DNA from 4 places in the Providencia sp. UF-183 genome. Region 2 is predicted to be linked to each of the others. Evidence: predicted binding sites of a transcription regulator. Region 2 holds the regulator's gene; each other region holds the start of a gene.

Region 1 (4,209 bases), on a different contig from region 2:
TTAAGAATGAGAATAAGTCATGGCCTCAAAACCGTGTAATTACTTTTGATATCTCCGTCCCTATGAGTATGTTAAGCAATAGCGAAATGGCTCAGGCTATGAGTGCACGTTATGGTATAACTCATGATAATCACGGTAATACAAGACACCAAGCAGGTTTAACGGGTAACACCCTAAATAGTAAATTAAGTTATGGTTTATACCAAAACTACGACAACAACAATCATAATTATGGGGGGAGTTTGAATGCGACCTACTCAGCCGATACCTCAACAGTATCAGCTGGCTATAGCTATTCTGACTCAAACCGTTCAATTAATACGGGTTTAAGTGGTGGAATTGTCGCTCACTCAAATGGTATCTCATTATCACCAAATATGGGGGATACGATTGCGATTGTTACAGCCGATGGTTCAAGGGGAACTGCGTTATCTTCAGGTGCTAAGTTTGACTACTTTGGTAATGCTATTATTCCACAGTTATCGAGTAATACTGCAAACCAAATCTCAGTTAACGTAAATACATTACCTGATGATGTGACCTTTAAAGATACTTCAATGATGGTATACCCTACTGAAGGCGCGGTCATTAAACGTCAATTTAAAACAAAAATCGGTTATCAGGTCATTATTAACCTCAGCCATGAAGGTAAAATGCCACCATTTGGTGCAATCGCAACTCTGGTTTCTAATGATAAAAATGATGCGGATATCAATACTGGGATTGTAGGCTCTAATAGCCAGCTTTATATGAGTGGATTACCAGACTCAGGCCGCATTGATATTAAATGGGGTAATAAATCAGGCCAATGTTCAATCAACTATACAGGACTTGAATCGATTGCAGTAACAGAAGACTCACCTGTAAGGGCATTAAGCGCCATCTGTAAATAAGATGATCAATAGAAGAAATTACTCTTATTAAAGATAAGCAGAAAGAAAAGGGAATAGGAAACTATTCCCTTTTTTCATACTGAAAAACTAACCAGATACCGTCACTGTCACTGCCACTTTTTTTGCCATTTCCAGCGCAGTTTCAATCGAATCAGCAGTGGCTAATGCAACACCTAAACGCCGAGTCCCTGCAATTTCAGGTTTACCAAACAAACGCAATTGAATATCAGAGCCTAGTGCATCTTTAATATTAGAAAACACCACATTTCGGCTGTGAAGCTCAGGAAGAATAACAGCTGAAGCACTTGGCCCATATTGGCGAATTCGACCAATTGGAAAACCTAAGAATGCACGTACATGTAAAGCAAATTCAGAAAGGTTTTGCGAAATCAGCGTTACCATTCCTGTATCATGGGGGCGTGGAGAAACTTCATTAAAAATGATGTCATCACCACACACAAATAATTCAACCCCAAATAAGCCGTAGCCCCCTAGCGCAGATACAATTTTCGCTGCAACATCTTGAGCCTTTCTCAAGGCTTTCTCGCTCATCATTTGTGGCTGCCAAGATTCACGGTAATCACCTTTTTCTTGGCGATGCCCTACAGGAGCACAAAAATGAATCCCATCGACAGCACTAACCGTTAACAGTGTTATTTCGAAATCAAAGTTAACCATTTTCTCAACAATAACTCGGCCTTGTCCTGTACGGCCCCCTTCTTGAGAATAATTCCACGCTTTTTCTAAATCCGCATTTGAACGAATAACACTTTGCCCTTTTCCTGATGAACTCATGACGGGCTTTACGATACATGGGAAACCAATTTTTTCAGCAGCTTCAATAAAATCAGGTTTATTTTCGACGAAATGATATTCAGATGTTGGTAAACCTAATGTTTCAGCTGCAAGGCGACGGATACCTTCCCTGTCCATTGTTAAAAAAACAGCTTTAGCTGAGGGCACAACCTTTTGCCCAGCATCTTCTAATTCAACTAATGTTTTTGTCGCTATCGCTTCAATTTCAGGCACAATAAAGTCAGGTTTTTCCAAGGCAACGAGTTGCTTCAATGCCTCGCTATCCAACATATTTATGGTATAGCTGCGATGAGCAATGTGCATAGCAGGTGCATTTTCATAGCGGTCTACCGCAATCACCTCGATTCCTAAGCGTTGGCATTCAATGGCAACTTCCTTACCTAGCTCTCCCGCGCCCAGTAACATAACTTTCGTTGCAGATGCACAAAGTGCGGTTCCTAGCTGTTCCATGATTGATGACCTTCTATGCGAAAATAGTGCTGAAGATTATATACGCAAACGTTTGCCTTTGCTATTCGGGAAATAAAAAGGCCATGATAAAATACATAGCGTTTTGAAATTAAATGAAATATTTTCTAATTCTGAGGAGTTTCATCCCGCCCTGTAATAAAAGGCTCTTTCTGGGAAAACTGAGTATATTGCTTATGCAATAACGCCAAAATACAAAATAGCAAACCAATCCAGATTAATGAAAAACTAATTCCTTTGACCCAATCAAATAACTCATTAAATAAGAATACGGCGAGTAAAAATTGAATTGTTGGCTCTATATACTGAGCCAGACCAATAACTGTAAGTGATGTCCGCTTAATCGCTGCGGTAAAGAAGAGTAATGGAATAATCGTCACTGGCGCTGCTAGCATGTACAAAGCGCGAAGCTGCCAATCCCCCGCCTCCACTGCGCTCAACCCTTTTGACGATAACCACCAAGTAATCCCCACTGCGACAGGTAACAACCATAATGCTTCTAAAAACAATGAGCTAATAACATCAAACCGAATAAACTTACGGATCAATCCATATACAGCAAAGGCGCTTCCCATCACTAATGCTAAAATTGGGAATTCACCATACTGCCAGATTTGATACCCCACCCCAGCCAAAATAAATGTGACGGCCATTTTTTCCGCAAAAACTAACCTTTCACGTAAAAAAACAACCCCCAATAAAATAGAAAATAATGGGTTAATGAAATAACCTAAACTTGCGGCTAGCACTTGTCCATGAGTCAGTGCATATGTGAATGTCGTCCATGAAATAGCCATTACAGACGAACTAAAAAGACAAAGAATGATTGATTTTTTATCCGCCCAAATTTGTTTCCACGTTGATTTATTTTTAATGACTAAGCGGATTAAAAACAATAATGGTATAGACCAAATAAGGCGCTCTGCGAGAAGCTCTAGCGGCTCAGCCTCAGGGAGTAAACGATAGAATAAAGGCGTTATCCCCCATAAAATATAGGAAAAAATAGCTAAAGCCACTCCTGAACGCAGAAACATAATCTAACCTACAAGAAAGTCTAATAAAGTAAAATTAGCATCACATCATACGCCAATTTTAAGAAAATCAAATGTCGCTGCCCCCCATTCTATATCGATTCATTCCAGATTATGTGCAAATAAAAAGCGGCAGACCCAACCACTTATTATTTGCACGCGAATTCTTTGCATTAAAATACCGTTTTTTGATGTAGTGGTGGCTGAAGCTGCAAGAACTCAACAAGTTCTTGTGGAGTTGGTGCTGCTGCAATCGCGCCTTTTTTGGTTGTAGCTAATGCCCCACACGCCGCAGCCTGAGAAATAATTGTCATCAATTCTTCTTTCGTATTTACCATGCCAAATTTTTCAATCGCAGCAAGTAAGCCAGCCATAAATGCATCCCCTGCTCCAGTCGTATCAACACTTTCAACCAAATAAGCACTAACCGCCATGTGGAACTCATGCGTCACGACATAGCACCCTTGTGAGCCTTGAGTAACAACTTTTAACTGCGCTGGATAATCTTGTAATTTCTCAATGGCTTTATCAAATGAGCTTTCACCTGTTAACCAAAGTAATTCATCATCAGAAAGCTTTAAAATATCCGCTTGTCTCGCAAAGGTATCAACAACTTGGCGCATTTCCTCATGGTCTTCCCACATTTGTGGGCGAATATTCACATCAAAGCTTAACAACCCCCCCGCTTGCTTGATTTGAATTACACCTTCCGTTAGCGAAGCTCGGCAAATTGGGTGCACAAGCGCTAACGAACAAAAATGCAAAATATCTCGACCAAATTTAGGTAAATTTCTAGAACTTAAAAATTGATCAGCTGAAGGGGAAACTAAAAAAGCAAATTCTCGCTCACCATTTTCATGCAACGAGACTAATACTGTGCTAGTTCGATAATGTTCATCAAACTCCACTGATTGCGTATCAACGCCAAGGTCAAATAAGCTTTTTTGCATAAAATGGCCAAATGCATCTTCACCGACCCTACCGATAAATCCACTTTGGCA
Region 2 (4,209 bases):
GGGAATAAGGTTTCGGCACGTACTTTGGCTAAAACTAAACGGCAACCATAACCACCAACAATGAAAGCAAGAGTTTGGGGGATGTAGCTTAATCCAATATCCGCAGGGTTAAAGCCCATATTGCGCAGAATAAACGGCGAACCGGTTAGCCAAGCAAAAAAGCCCGCACTGCAAGAGGCATAAACTAAAACGTTGCCACTGAAGATTGGTGAGCTCAGTAATTTACCAAATGAAACTTTGGCTTGAGGCTGGTTTTCATCCTCGTGTTTTTTGACAGACACATTTTTGAGGAAAAACGTTGGTAACAGTAATAACACACCGACAGCCATCAAGATTAAAAAGATAGCTTCCCAAGTTTGGTGTTCGAGCACCCATGCTCCTAATAACGGCGCAAGTGCAGGGGAGAGCGCGACTAATGGCATGATTGATGCAAACACTTTTTGGGTGCTTGCCTCATCATAGCGGTCAATAACAAGGGCTTGCCATAAAACGGCGGCGGAGCAAACACCAACGGCTTGTAAAAAGCGTAAAGTTAATAACTGTGTTGCTGTAGTGACCCAAAAAATTGCCAAACTGCTCACAATAAAGATAGTCAGCCCAACAATTAACACTGGTTTGCGGCCAAGTTTGTCTGAAAGTGGGCCCCAAAGTAGCTGAGCAAACGCGAAGCCCGCTAAAAAGATACTGAGAGAAGCACTGATAGCCCCTTCGGTTGTGTGCAACGTGGTCTGCATTGCACCAAAAGCAGGCAGGTACATATCAATGGCTAAAAACCCCAACATGCTTAATCCAGCAAGATATAGCATAAATCCAGGGGAATTTTTTTTCGCAGTCGTCATAATTATTTACTTATCTGATATTTAAAAAAATGTTAACGGTAGTGCCATTGTATAGGCTATTTTTTTGTCTTGTGAAACGGTAATATTTGGATCTTGCCATCAAAATATTTGAAAGGAGATGCTATGTGGTCTGCTCATGCTCTTGAAGTGATTGATGCGGTTGCTCGGACGGGGAGTTTCAGTGGTGCCGCAGATGAGTTACACCGCGTGCCGTCGGCAATTAGCTATACAGTTAAACAAGTTGAAGAATGGTTGGCAGTCCCTTTGTTTGAACGGCGACACCGAGACGTTGTTTTAACCGAGGCAGGGCTGATTTTTATTAAAGAAAGCCGATCTGTTATCAAAAAAATGACAGAGACCCGTCATCAATGCCAACAAGCTGCGAATGGCTGGAGAGGTCAGTTCAGTATAGCGGTAGACTGCATCGTTAAGCCTCAACGCACCGAGCAGCTTATCCTCGATTTTTATCGTCATTTTCCTGATATTGAATTGTATATACACCCCGAGGTTTTTAATGGTGTTTGGGATGCATTAGCTGATGGTCGAGTAGATGTCGCCATTGGCGCAACACGGGCTTCACCAATTGGTGAACGTTATAGTTTTCGAGATATGGGGTTTATGTCGTGGATGTGTGTTGCAAGCCCTGACCATCCTTTAGCGAAAATAGGGCATAGCCTAACAGACGATGAAATGCGTGAGTATCCAAGTTTGTGCTTAGAAGATACATCTCGTAGCTTACCTAAACGCGATACTTGGGCGTTGGATAACCAACGGCGTTTAGTTGTCCCCTATTGGGAAAACGGCTTAGCCTGTTTAGCTAATGGGCTGTGTGTGGGGATGGTCCCTGAACATCGTGCAGCACCATTGTGTGCTGAAGGTAAATTGGTAGAATTGACACTGGCACAACCATTTCCATCAAGCCCATGCTGTTTAACATGGGTAGAGAAAAATACCTCTCCTGCGCTGAGTTGGTTATTAGATTATCTTGGTGATAATGAAACGCTCAACGCGGAGTGGTTATCAACATAAGTTGAGTTATCGGCGATAGTCAATAAATGGGCCGTCAGCAACAGAACGACGCTCAACGAGACGAGGGTGAACTTCAATAGTTTGAGCGTCTTCGCGCTTATTCACAATACGGTCTAGTAACATTGCGAACGCCATTTGACCCAAACGCTCTTTAGGTTGGTGGATTGTTGTCAATGCAGGGGTGAAATAGCGTGCGTTTCGCACATTGTCGTAACCGATGATGGAAATGTCTTGTGGAACACGCAAGCCCATTTCATCCGCGGCGCAAATAGCACCCATAGCCATGATATCACCACCACAGAAAACAGCAGTAGGGCGCTGTTTATGGCTTAAAATCTGCATCATCGCTTTATAGCCAGACTCTGGTTCAAAGTCCCCTTGAACAATCCACTCTTCTTTTAAGGTTACTTTGGCTTCTTCCATGGCTTTTTGGAAACCAGTCAGACGACCAATCCCTGTATTACGCTCAAGGGAGCCTGGGATCACACCAATGTCACGGTGACCTCTATCAATCAGGTAACGCCCTGCGAGATAGCCCCCATGGAATGAATTGTCGATAATGCTATCGGTGAAATCCCCGCGGGAAGTTCCCCAATCCATCACAACCATTGGAATATTACGATAATCTTCAAGCATCCCGATAAGTGTATCGGGGTATTCGGAACACATAACCAGCAAGCCATCGACACGTTTTTGCGCCAACATCTGTAAGTAGGCTTTTTGTTTACCAAGATTATTGTGAGAGTTACAGAGGATCAGTGTATAGCCTTTTTCGTAGCAGCTATTTTCAACGGACTCAATAACTTCTGCAAAGTAAGGGGCCTCACTTGATGTTGCTAACAAACCAATCGATTTGGTGTGGTTCACTTTTAAGCTACGGGCAACCGCACTAGGCGAATAATTGAGCGATTTGATAGCAGCCCAAACTGCCGCTTTGGTATCATCAGCCACAAAGCGCGTTTTATTAATAACATGGGATACGGTAGTGGTAGAGACGCCAGCGCGTTTCGCCACATCTTTAATCGTTGCCATGGGGGAACAAAACTCCTGACCAACTATAGGTCTCTCTAAGAATTCTAGTTAAAAAATTACCTGCATATTGATGCATAGATCCTTTGCTGGCAATAATTTAGCGATTTGTTGTCGATTTTGTCTGATCTAGCGCAAAAACGAAAGAAATAATTGATGTTATAACATGTGATATAGACACTGGTTTTGCTTTTTTGGATGTGTATACTCAGTAACCTTAATGTTTATGTGGTTATCATTAATTCAATTTTGTTAGGATGAGAGGAACTCATGGATACAGATGTTAAATATGGAATACTAGCAGCAGTGGGTTCATTAGCGATGATTATTTTCATTGCTGTACATTTATTTTAGTTGTGTTTCATCTTCATTGGGTGAATAAATAAGGGCGAGTAATAACTCGCCCTTATTCTATTGGGAAAACATATTAAATTAAGCTAAGTTCTCTTCTACGAACTTCCAGTTTACTAGCGCCCAGAAGTTTTCTAAGTATTTAGGGCGCGCATTACGGTAATCGATGTAGTAAGCGTGTTCCCAAATATCAACTGTTAAAACTGGTTTGTCGTCACCTGAAATAGGTGTTGCTGCATTGGAAGTATTGACGATTGCTAAGCTGCCATCGGCTTTCTTAACTAACCAAGTCCAACCTGCACCGAAGTTTTTGGTCGCTGCATCCGTAAATTGCGCTTTAAACTCAGCGAAAGAACCAAATGCCTTATTGATAGCATCTGCAACTTTACCTGTTGGCTCGCCACCTGCATTTGGCGCTAAGCAATTCCAATAAAAAGTATGGTTCCAAACTTGGGCAGCATTGTTAAATACGCCAGCTTCAGATGTTTTGATGATTTCTTCTAAAGATTTACCTTCAAAGTTAGTGCCTTTGATTAAGTTGTTTAAGTTAACAACGTAGGTATTGTGGTGTTTACCATAGTGGTATTCTAAGGTCTCAGCTGAAATATAAGGTTCTAAAGCATCTTTAGCATACGGTAGAGCGGGAAGTTCAAATGACATGACGTACTCCTTGATTGCTTTTGTATCAAAACATATGGGTGTTTGCTCGTAAAGTGAGCGAAATATTGTGCTTCGTTGTTTATCTACAGTTTTTTTGCCAGATGGCCTGTATGATTCTTAATATGTTAATAGTAACACGATTAACCCTATAAAGGGTAAAGGTAATCGTGTTGATAGTATGTTAACAACCAAATATTTGAATAATGTGTTATTGAAAGATAACGCCGTTAGGCGTTTTTACACATAAAAAGCGACCCTTGAAAGCTATTCAATTATATCGAGCATTTCTCGAAGAAGTTTC
Region 3 (4,209 bases), on a different contig from region 2:
TATCACTAAACCATTGTACAACCAGAGGGTAGATAGCATGCTCTTGCGTTTTTACACGCTCAATCAGGTCTTCTTCGGTATCTTCAGGGAAAATAGGCACTTTAGCTTGTAAAATTACAGGGCCGCCGTCTAATTCTTCAGTGACAAAGTGAACGGAAGTACCGTGTTCTTTATCGCCATTTTCCAAGGCCTTACGATGAGTATGAAGCCCTGGGTATTTGGGTAATAAAGAAGGGTGAATATTGAGTAATTTCCCTGTGAAATGAGTCACAAATTCTGGGGATAAAATACGCATAAACCCAGCTAAGACCACTAAATCGGGCTGGTACTGCTCAATAAGCGATAATAAAGCAGCATCATAGGCGTGGCGATTTGCATACATTTTTGCATCAAGGCAAGCGGCAGGGATCCCTGCCTGCTGTGCCCGCACTAGCCCATAAGCTGTGCTTTGGTTGCTCACTACGGCAACAATACGACCCTTTATCGTGCCTGATTGGCAACCTTCAATGATCGATTGTAAGTTACTGCCACTGCCAGAAATGAGGACAACAATTTTTTTCATTAGCGGATCACAACCTGCTCTTCACCGGCAGGTAACTGACCGATTGAGCCAATTTGCCATGCGTTTTCACCCAGTGCTTCTAATAACGCTAATGCTGCGTTAACTTCACTTTGTGGCAGAGCAATGATGATACCAACACCGCAGTTAAAGGTGCGGTACATTTCATGGGTACTGACATCACCCGCGTGTTGTAACCAGCTGAAAACAGAAGGCCATTGCCAGCTGCTACCATCGATAATGGCTTGGGTGTTATCAGGAAGAACGCGAGGGATATTTTCCCAGAAACCGCCACCCGTAATGTGCGCGATTGCATGAATGTCATTCTTCGCGATCAGCTCTAGCACGTTTTTCACATAAATACGTGTAGGTTCTAATAAATGGTCTGCTAATGATTTACCATCTAACTGTTCAGTTTCTGGGTTCGTTTTGCTGACTTCTAAAATTTTACGTACTAATGAATAGCCATTTGAGTGGGGACCACTTGAGGCGAGGGCAATTAGTGCATCACCAGCGCTGACTTTACTGCCATCAATGATTTCAGAGCGCTCTACCACACCGACGCAAAAGCCTGCAACATCATAGTCTTCACCATGGTACATGCCTGGCATTTCAGCGGTTTCACCACCCACTAATGCACAGCCAGACTGTTTACAGCCTTCAGCAATTCCCGTGATGACGCTGGCAGCGGTATCCACGTCTAATTTGCCTGTTGCGTAGTAATCAAGGAAGAATAATGGCTCAGCCCCTTGAACGATTAGGTCATTGACGCACATAGCAACAAGGTCAATCCCGATTGAATCGTGGCGTTTTAAATCCATTGCCAGACGTAATTTTGTACCAACACCATCGGTACCTGAAACAAGTACAGGCTCGCGGTATTTTTGTGGCAGGGCACATAATGCACCGAACCCACCAAGACCCCCCATCACTTCGGGACGACGCGTTTCTTTTACAACACCTTTAATACGTTCAACCAGTGCGTTACCTGCATCAATATCGACACCGGCATCTTTATAGCTGAGAGAGGTTTTATCAGTCACTACGGCCCCCAAGGCAATTACATTTTTGAGAAAAATAACATCATGGGGCGTATTCTAACAGGCAAAGCAAACGTTTGCGATAGCTTTGTGAATGAAAATTCTTATGGCTGGAAATGGCAGAAAGTGAGCGTGTTCACAAGGTGAAATGTGTGTGGTATTTAAATATTGGCAAAAAAATAAATTCAGAGGATCATCAACATGCAACTTAACCGATATGGGGTATACTATTTTAAAAAAGTTTGCCTAATCGTTGATGTTTTGACCAAAATCAAACGTAATCTAGTGGCATTCATGGTTAAAAGAGTTATAATCCCGCGATTTTTTTGTCCGCCAGCGTCTAAAATAGTAGGAGAAACCCATGAAGATCGTTGAGGTAAAACACCCTCTCGTTAAACATAAACTTGGCCTGATGCGAGATCATGATATAAGCACCAAACGCTTTCGTGAACTGGCCTCAGAGGTTGGTAGCCTACTGACTTATGAAGCAACCGCTGACCTAGAAACTGAAAAAGTGACTATTGATGGTTGGTGTGGTCCTGTCGAAATAGAACAAATTAAAGGTAAAAAAATCACCGTAGTACCAATTCTCCGTGCAGGTATTGGTATGATGAATGGTGTATTAGAAAGCATTCCTAGCGCACGTATCAGTGTGGTTGGTGTTTATCGTGATGAAGAAACACTGCAACCTGTCCCTTATTTCCAAAAACTGACTTCAGATATCGATGAGCGTATGGCGTTAGTTGTTGACCCTATGTTAGCAACAGGCGGTTCAATGATCGCAACTATCGATTTACTGAAAAAAGAAGGGTGTAAGTCAATTAAAGTTTTAGTTTTAGTTGCGGCACCTGAAGGGATCAAAGCATTAGAAAAAGTCCACCCAGATGTTGAACTGTATACCGCTTCCATTGATCAATACCTCAATGAAGAAGGTTACATTGTTCCAGGCCTCGGTGATGCGGGCGATAAGATATTTGGTACTAAATAAAAATGAGCCGACTGAGAAGTCGGCTTTTTTTTGATTTATTAAATGAGATGAAACGTTTGCAAGCCTTAAGGGGCTTGCATAAACCATAGCTAAAAGGGGATAAGCTAAAATGACACGTCGCACCATTGGTGTTGAAGAAAGGCCACCATTACTACAAACCATTCCACTGAGTTTTCAGCATCTTTTTGCGATGTTTGGCGCAACCGTTGTCGTACCCATTTTGTTTGGTGTAAACCCAGCAACAATCTTGCTGTTTAACGGCATAGGGACATTAATCTACCTCTTTATCTGTAAAGGCCAGATCCCTGCATATTTAGGGTCAAGTTTTGCTTTTATTTCACCGGTGCTGATTTTACTGCCATTAGGTTATGAACTGGCACTTGGCGGCTTTATTATTTGTGGTGTGCTGTTTTGCCTTGTGGCGTTAATTGTCAAAGTGGCGGGAAGGGGCTGGATCAACGTCATGTTCCCACCTGCAGCGATGGGGGCGATTGTTGCCGTTATCGGGTTAGAGCTCGCACAAACGGCAGCGGGTATGGCAGGTTTACTGCCAAAAGATGGAGCTGCGGTTGATACCAACACTTTAATCATTTCATTAACCACGTTATCGGTTACCATTTTATGTGCGGTCATGTTCCGTGGGTTCTTATCGATTATCCCTATTTTAATCGGGTTCTTAACAGGGTATGCATTGTCATATTTTATGGGAATTGTGGATTTCACCCCAGTGATTGAAGCGCCTTGGTTTGCTATCCCAACATTCTATACCCCACGTTTTGAGTGGTTTGCTATCCTCACCATTTTACCCGCAGCGTTAGTGGTCATTGCAGAACACGTAGGGCACTTAGTGGTTACGGCGAATATCGTTGAGCGGGATTTAATGAAGTCTCCAGGTTTACACCGTTCGATGTTTGCTAACGGTTTCTCAACAGTGTTATCCGGTTTCTTCGGCTCAACGCCAAACACCACCTATGGTGAAAACATTGGCGTGATGGCGATTACTAAGGTTTACAGTACTTGGGTTATCGGTGGGGCGGCGATTATTGCGATTTTGTTATCGTGTATCGGTAAATTAGCTGCGGCTATCCAATTAGTACCTGTGCCAGTGATGGGCGGTGTTTCTTTATTACTGTACGGGGTCATCGGTGCATCAGGTATTCGTGTCTTGATTGATTCGAAGGTTGATTACAATAAACCACAAAACTTAATTTTAACCTCTGTGATCTTGATTATTGGGGTGAGTGGTGCGGTTATTCATATTGGACAAGCTGAATTGAAAGGGATGGCATTAGCGACTATTGTCGGGATCTTTATGGCATTACTGTTCCGCTTTATTACTTTTGTTCGCCCTGAAAAACAGTTTATTAACAGTGAAGTTAAAGAGCTAAATAGCGATAAGTAATCGCATTCTTTTATTTCAGGCAATTGCCGCTGTGGTTAAAGCAGCGGCAATTGAACGGGATCCTGTTCATCTAACCGCGTTTTTTGTGGTAAACTGTTTAGCGAAAATTGATTTGTACAGCCAGAGGCAATTCTGAACACACCATCACAGCTTTCACTACCACTTTATCTACCGGATGATGAAACCTTTGCCAGCTTTTATGCAGGGGAAAATGATGCGT
Region 4 (4,209 bases), on a different contig from region 2:
CGTACAATGAAGTCACTGAGTAACGAAAAGTTCTCAAACCAAATTTCTCTGAGATGCGCGTGAGTGGGCGAGTCCCCTGAGCCGATATTTCAACTAAAAAGAATGCGGTTATTGCGCTGGTGAGCATGCCTGATTCGTTCAGGAAGCCTAAAGGTTGCTAAACTGCGTTCACCTTGAACCAAGGGTTCAAGGGTTACAGCCTACAACGGCATCTTGGAGACCCTCAATTTTTTCTTGCTGTACTTTCAATCGCTTAATCCCTCAAACTCAATTTATTAACCTACACTATTTCTGGCCTTGCGATATACTATTTTGAATATTGCTATTTCCTATCGCCGTCCACTGTAGGTTATTTATATGCAAGACACACTTTCTACGCAGCGCCAACAAATCCGCCAAGCCATACGCCAAGCTCGACGTCAGTTAACCCCTGAGCAGCAAAAAATAGCGGCTGAACAAGCTAAACTCAATGCGTTGCAGCACCCTAAAATTGCACAAGCAAAAAATATCGCACTGTTTTTATCGTTTGATGGTGAAATTAATACCCAGCCACTTATCGATGCTTTATGGCAACAAAATAAACAAGTATATCTACCTGTTTTACACCCTTTTAGTGCTCATCATCTATTATTTCTGCACTATCGCCCAGACACACAGTTAATCAAAAACCGCTTTAATATTGCAGAGCCCCCCTTAGATGTGCGCGATGTTCTCCCCCCTGAACAACTTGATGTGATGTTAATTCCGTTAGTGGCCTTTGATAACCAAGGGCAGCGCTTAGGAATGGGGGGTGGGTTTTACGATAGAACGCTAGCGAACTGGCAACAAAGTGGTTTTTACCCCATCGGGCTAGCTCATGATTGCCAACAGGTTGAACAGTTACCTGTTGCGTATTGGGATATTCCGCTGCCTGAAATTATTACCCCGAAAAAAATATGGCGCTGGTAATCAATACCTGCGCCATATCATGAGAAAAAACGGGTTATGGGAACTTAGAACAACAGACGTGCACGAATAGTGCCCGGCAGGTCTTTCAGTTTCTGTAGTGCTTCATCCGTTTGATTTGGTGTTTGCATCAGTACATCGATAACGACGTAACCCACATTACCTGACGTCCGTAAATACTGACCCACAACGTTAATGTTGTTGTCAGTAAACACTTGGTTAATGCTATTCAAAATACCCGGACGGTTTTCGTGGATATGCAAGAAACGGTTAGTGTCTTCAGTGTGTACAGGCAGAGAAACTTCTGGGAAGTTGACCGCAGAAAGCGTTGAACCGTTATCAGAATATTTTGCCAGTTTACTCGCAACTTCTAAGCCAATGTTTTCTTGTGCTTCTTCTGTAGAGCCACCAATGTGAGGCGTTAAAATCACATTGTCGAATTTAATCAGCTCAGAAATAAACGGGTCATTCGGGTCGTTATTTGCCGCGGGCTCACTTGGGAATACGTCAACCGCTGCACCGGATAAATGCTTGCTTTCCAGCGCTGCTGCCAATGCAGGAATGTCCACCACGGTACCACGTGACGCATTGATAAAGATTGAACCTGGTTTCATGCGGTCAAACTGTTCTTTAGCAAACATGTTTTTCGTGCTGGCCGTTTCTGGAACATGCAAGCTGACGACATCGCTCATATTGAGTAACTCAGTCAAAGAACGTACTTGGGTTGCATTTCCTAAAGGCAGTTTATTTTCAATATCATAGAAGAAAACATTCATACCAATGCCTTCAGCTAAGATCCCCAGCTGAGTACCGATATGGCCGTATCCAACAATACCAAGGCGTTTACCACGTGCTTCAAAACAGCCTTTCGCTTGTTTTTCCCAAATACCACGGTGCGCTTGCATATTCGCTTCAGGAATACGACGTAACAACAGTAATAGCTGGCCTAATACCATCTCAGCAACGGAACGGGTGTTTGAGAATGGTGCATTAAAGACAGGGATACCACGTTTTGCCGCGGCGTCTAAATCCACTTGGTTGGTTCCGATACAGAAGCAACCAACCGCCACTAACTTTTCAGCGGCAGCGAAAATCTCTTCGGATAAATGAGTGCGGGAACGGATACCGACAAAGCGCGCATCTTTGATCGCTTCTTTTAATTCTTCATCAGACAATGCGCTTTTATGGTATTCAATATTGGTATAACCCGCTGCTTTTAAGTTATCAACCGCGCTTTGGTGAACACCTTCTAGCAGTAAAAATTTTATTTTGTCTTTATGCAAAGATACCTTGACCATTTCCCTACCCTATCGTGAACGTTTTAAATTTGTGACAGATGAATTTGCTTGTTTGACTCATGGTTTTGCTCAACATAATTCAAGGCATATCCATACCAGCACATTCATCTACCTTGAAATCTGAAAAGAGTATACCAACATAGCAAAATTCAGCGCAGTATCAATACAACCGTTTGCTTAAGGCGTACTAAAAAGCGCGAGGAAAAAGAAGTTAAATGGTAGAAAATCAGGAGCAGTAACACAAAATAAGGATTTTTCCTGCACAATGCATATTAGTGTGAGATATATCACCAAAATCGCGGGATAATAAAAATAATGAAATAAATTTCAAATTAATGATATTTATAAAACTGGTCAATTATTTTTCAATCTACCCACTAACCAAATACGTTAATGCCTTTTTTTTACTGCACAAAAAAGCCAGCAACTAAATAGTTTGCTGGCCTGTAGATTAACCAAATTAATTTATCGCAAATAATTGCGATTATAGTTTGATCGTTTTAACCCCGGCATCCGTTGTGCCCATCAGGACAACATCAGCACCACGATTAGCAAATAGACCAACAGTCACAACGCCTGCGATACCATTGATGGTGTTTTCTAATGCAACAGGGTCAACAATACTTAAATTGTGAACATCTAAAATCACGTTGCCATTATCAGTAACCACATTTTGACGATATTCCGGTGTACCACCCAGTTTGACCAATTCACGCGCCACATAGCTACGCGCCATTGGGATAACTTCAACAGGCAGAGGGAACTTGCCTAACACATCAACCAGTTTTGATTGGTCAACGATGCACACAAAGGTTTTTGCAATCGCAGAAACGATTTTTTCACGTGTTAACGCAGCACCGCCGCCCTTGATCATGTTCATATGATGGTCGACTTCATCCGCACCATCAACGTAAACATCTAATGAGTCCACTTGATTACAATCAAAAACAGGGATACCCAACGATTTAAGTTTTTGCGTAGACGCTTCGGAGCTAGAAACAGCACCTTCAATTTGCCCTTTCATTGTTGCCAATGCATCAATAAAGTGTGATGCAGTAGACCCTGTACCGACACCAACAATTGTGCCGGGTTTTACGTATTCCAGTGCTGCCCAACCCACCGCTTTTTTTAATTCATCCTGCGTCATGCTCATGCCTTTTGCTATTTAATTGAGACGTAATTAAGAATTAGTATATACCGAGCCCGCAATAAGTTGCAGTGTTGTTCGCTGCATTTGTGCGTTACTTCTTGTGATTTGTCGAGTGCCCGCAATAATTGCAGGTGTTATCAATAAAAATATGGCATAGTGCTTAGCAGAATAACAACAAGGAGACTTTTTGATGAAGCGCCCCGACTATCGCGCATTACAAGCACTGGATGCCGTTATCCGCGAACGCGGCTTTGAGCGTGCAGCTCAAAAGCTTTGCATCACGCAATCCGCTGTTTCACAACGGATAAAACAGCTAGAAAACCTGTTTGGGCAACCGTTACTTGTGCGAACCGTTCCGCCGCATCCGACTGAACAAGGGCAAAAGCTGTTAGCGCTGCTTCATCAAGTTGAATTGTTGGAAGAACAATGGCTTGGGGATGAAAATACGGGTTCAACGCCTCTGTTACTTTCCCTTGCCGTCAACGCCGACAGTTTAGCAACGTGGTTCCTCCCTGCGCTCAACCCTGTTTTAGGTAATAGCCCTATTCGGTTGAATATCCAAGTGGAAGACGAAACCCGTACTCAAGAACGTTTAAGACGGGGTGAAGTGGTAGGTGCAATCAGTATCCAGCCACAAGCATTACCCGGCTGTTTAGTCGATAAACTCGGCGCGTTGGACTATATCTTTGTTGCTTCTCCTGATTTCGCCGCCAAATATTTCCCAGATGGTGTCACTCGCTCATCCCTATTAAAGGCCCCCGCAGTGGCATTTGACCACTTGGATGATATGCACCAAGCGTTTGTTCAGCAAAACTT

The links. Region 2 encodes PurR, which represses purine synthesis genes. Its sites were predicted from a motif close to CANGCAAACGTTTGCNTG; they were not measured.
Region 1: a site for PurR is predicted at 2,201-2,218, ahead of purT (formate-dependent phosphoribosylglycinamide formyltransferase). Genes of this name have one in related genera too.
Region 3: a site for PurR is predicted at 1,666-1,683, ahead of purM (phosphoribosylformylglycinamidine cyclo-ligase). Genes of this name have one in related genera too.
Region 4: a site for PurR is predicted at 2,406-2,423, ahead of serA (phosphoglycerate dehydrogenase). Genes of this name have one in related genera too.

Annotation. Positions count from the first base shown of each region.
Region 1 is NZ_JBSICD010000001.1:68,152-72,360, reverse strand. It holds gene AC4IFT_RS00315 (fimbria/pilus outer membrane usher protein) at 1-893, shown strand, start outside; gene purT (formate-dependent phosphoribosylglycinamide formyltransferase) at 981-2,159, opposite strand; gene rarD (EamA family transporter RarD) at 2,285-3,211, opposite strand; gene AC4IFT_RS00300 (PfkB family carbohydrate kinase) at 3,382-4,209, opposite strand, start outside.
Region 2 is NZ_JBSICD010000020.1:4,716-8,924, forward strand. It holds gene punC (purine nucleoside transporter PunC) at 1-842, opposite strand, end outside; gene punR (DNA-binding transcriptional activator PunR) at 963-1,868, shown strand; gene purR (HTH-type transcriptional repressor PurR) at 1,875-2,900, opposite strand; gene sodB (superoxide dismutase [Fe]) at 3,330-3,908, opposite strand; gene AC4IFT_RS16965 (nucleotidyltransferase domain-containing protein) at 4,173-4,209, opposite strand, start outside.
Region 3 is NZ_JBSICD010000007.1:165,887-170,095, reverse strand. It holds gene purN (phosphoribosylglycinamide formyltransferase) at 1-562, opposite strand, end outside; gene purM (phosphoribosylformylglycinamidine cyclo-ligase) at 562-1,602, opposite strand; gene upp (uracil phosphoribosyltransferase) at 1,961-2,587, shown strand; gene uraA (uracil permease) at 2,697-3,989, shown strand; gene hda (DnaA inactivator Hda) at 4,119-4,209, shown strand, end outside.
Region 4 is NZ_JBSICD010000018.1:24,814-29,022, forward strand. It holds RNA gene ssrS (6S RNA) at 43-224, shown strand; gene AC4IFT_RS16045 (5-formyltetrahydrofolate cyclo-ligase) at 358-948, shown strand; gene serA (phosphoglycerate dehydrogenase) at 993-2,243, opposite strand; gene rpiA (ribose-5-phosphate isomerase RpiA) at 2,728-3,390, opposite strand; gene AC4IFT_RS16060 (LysR family transcriptional regulator ArgP) at 3,584-4,209, shown strand, end outside.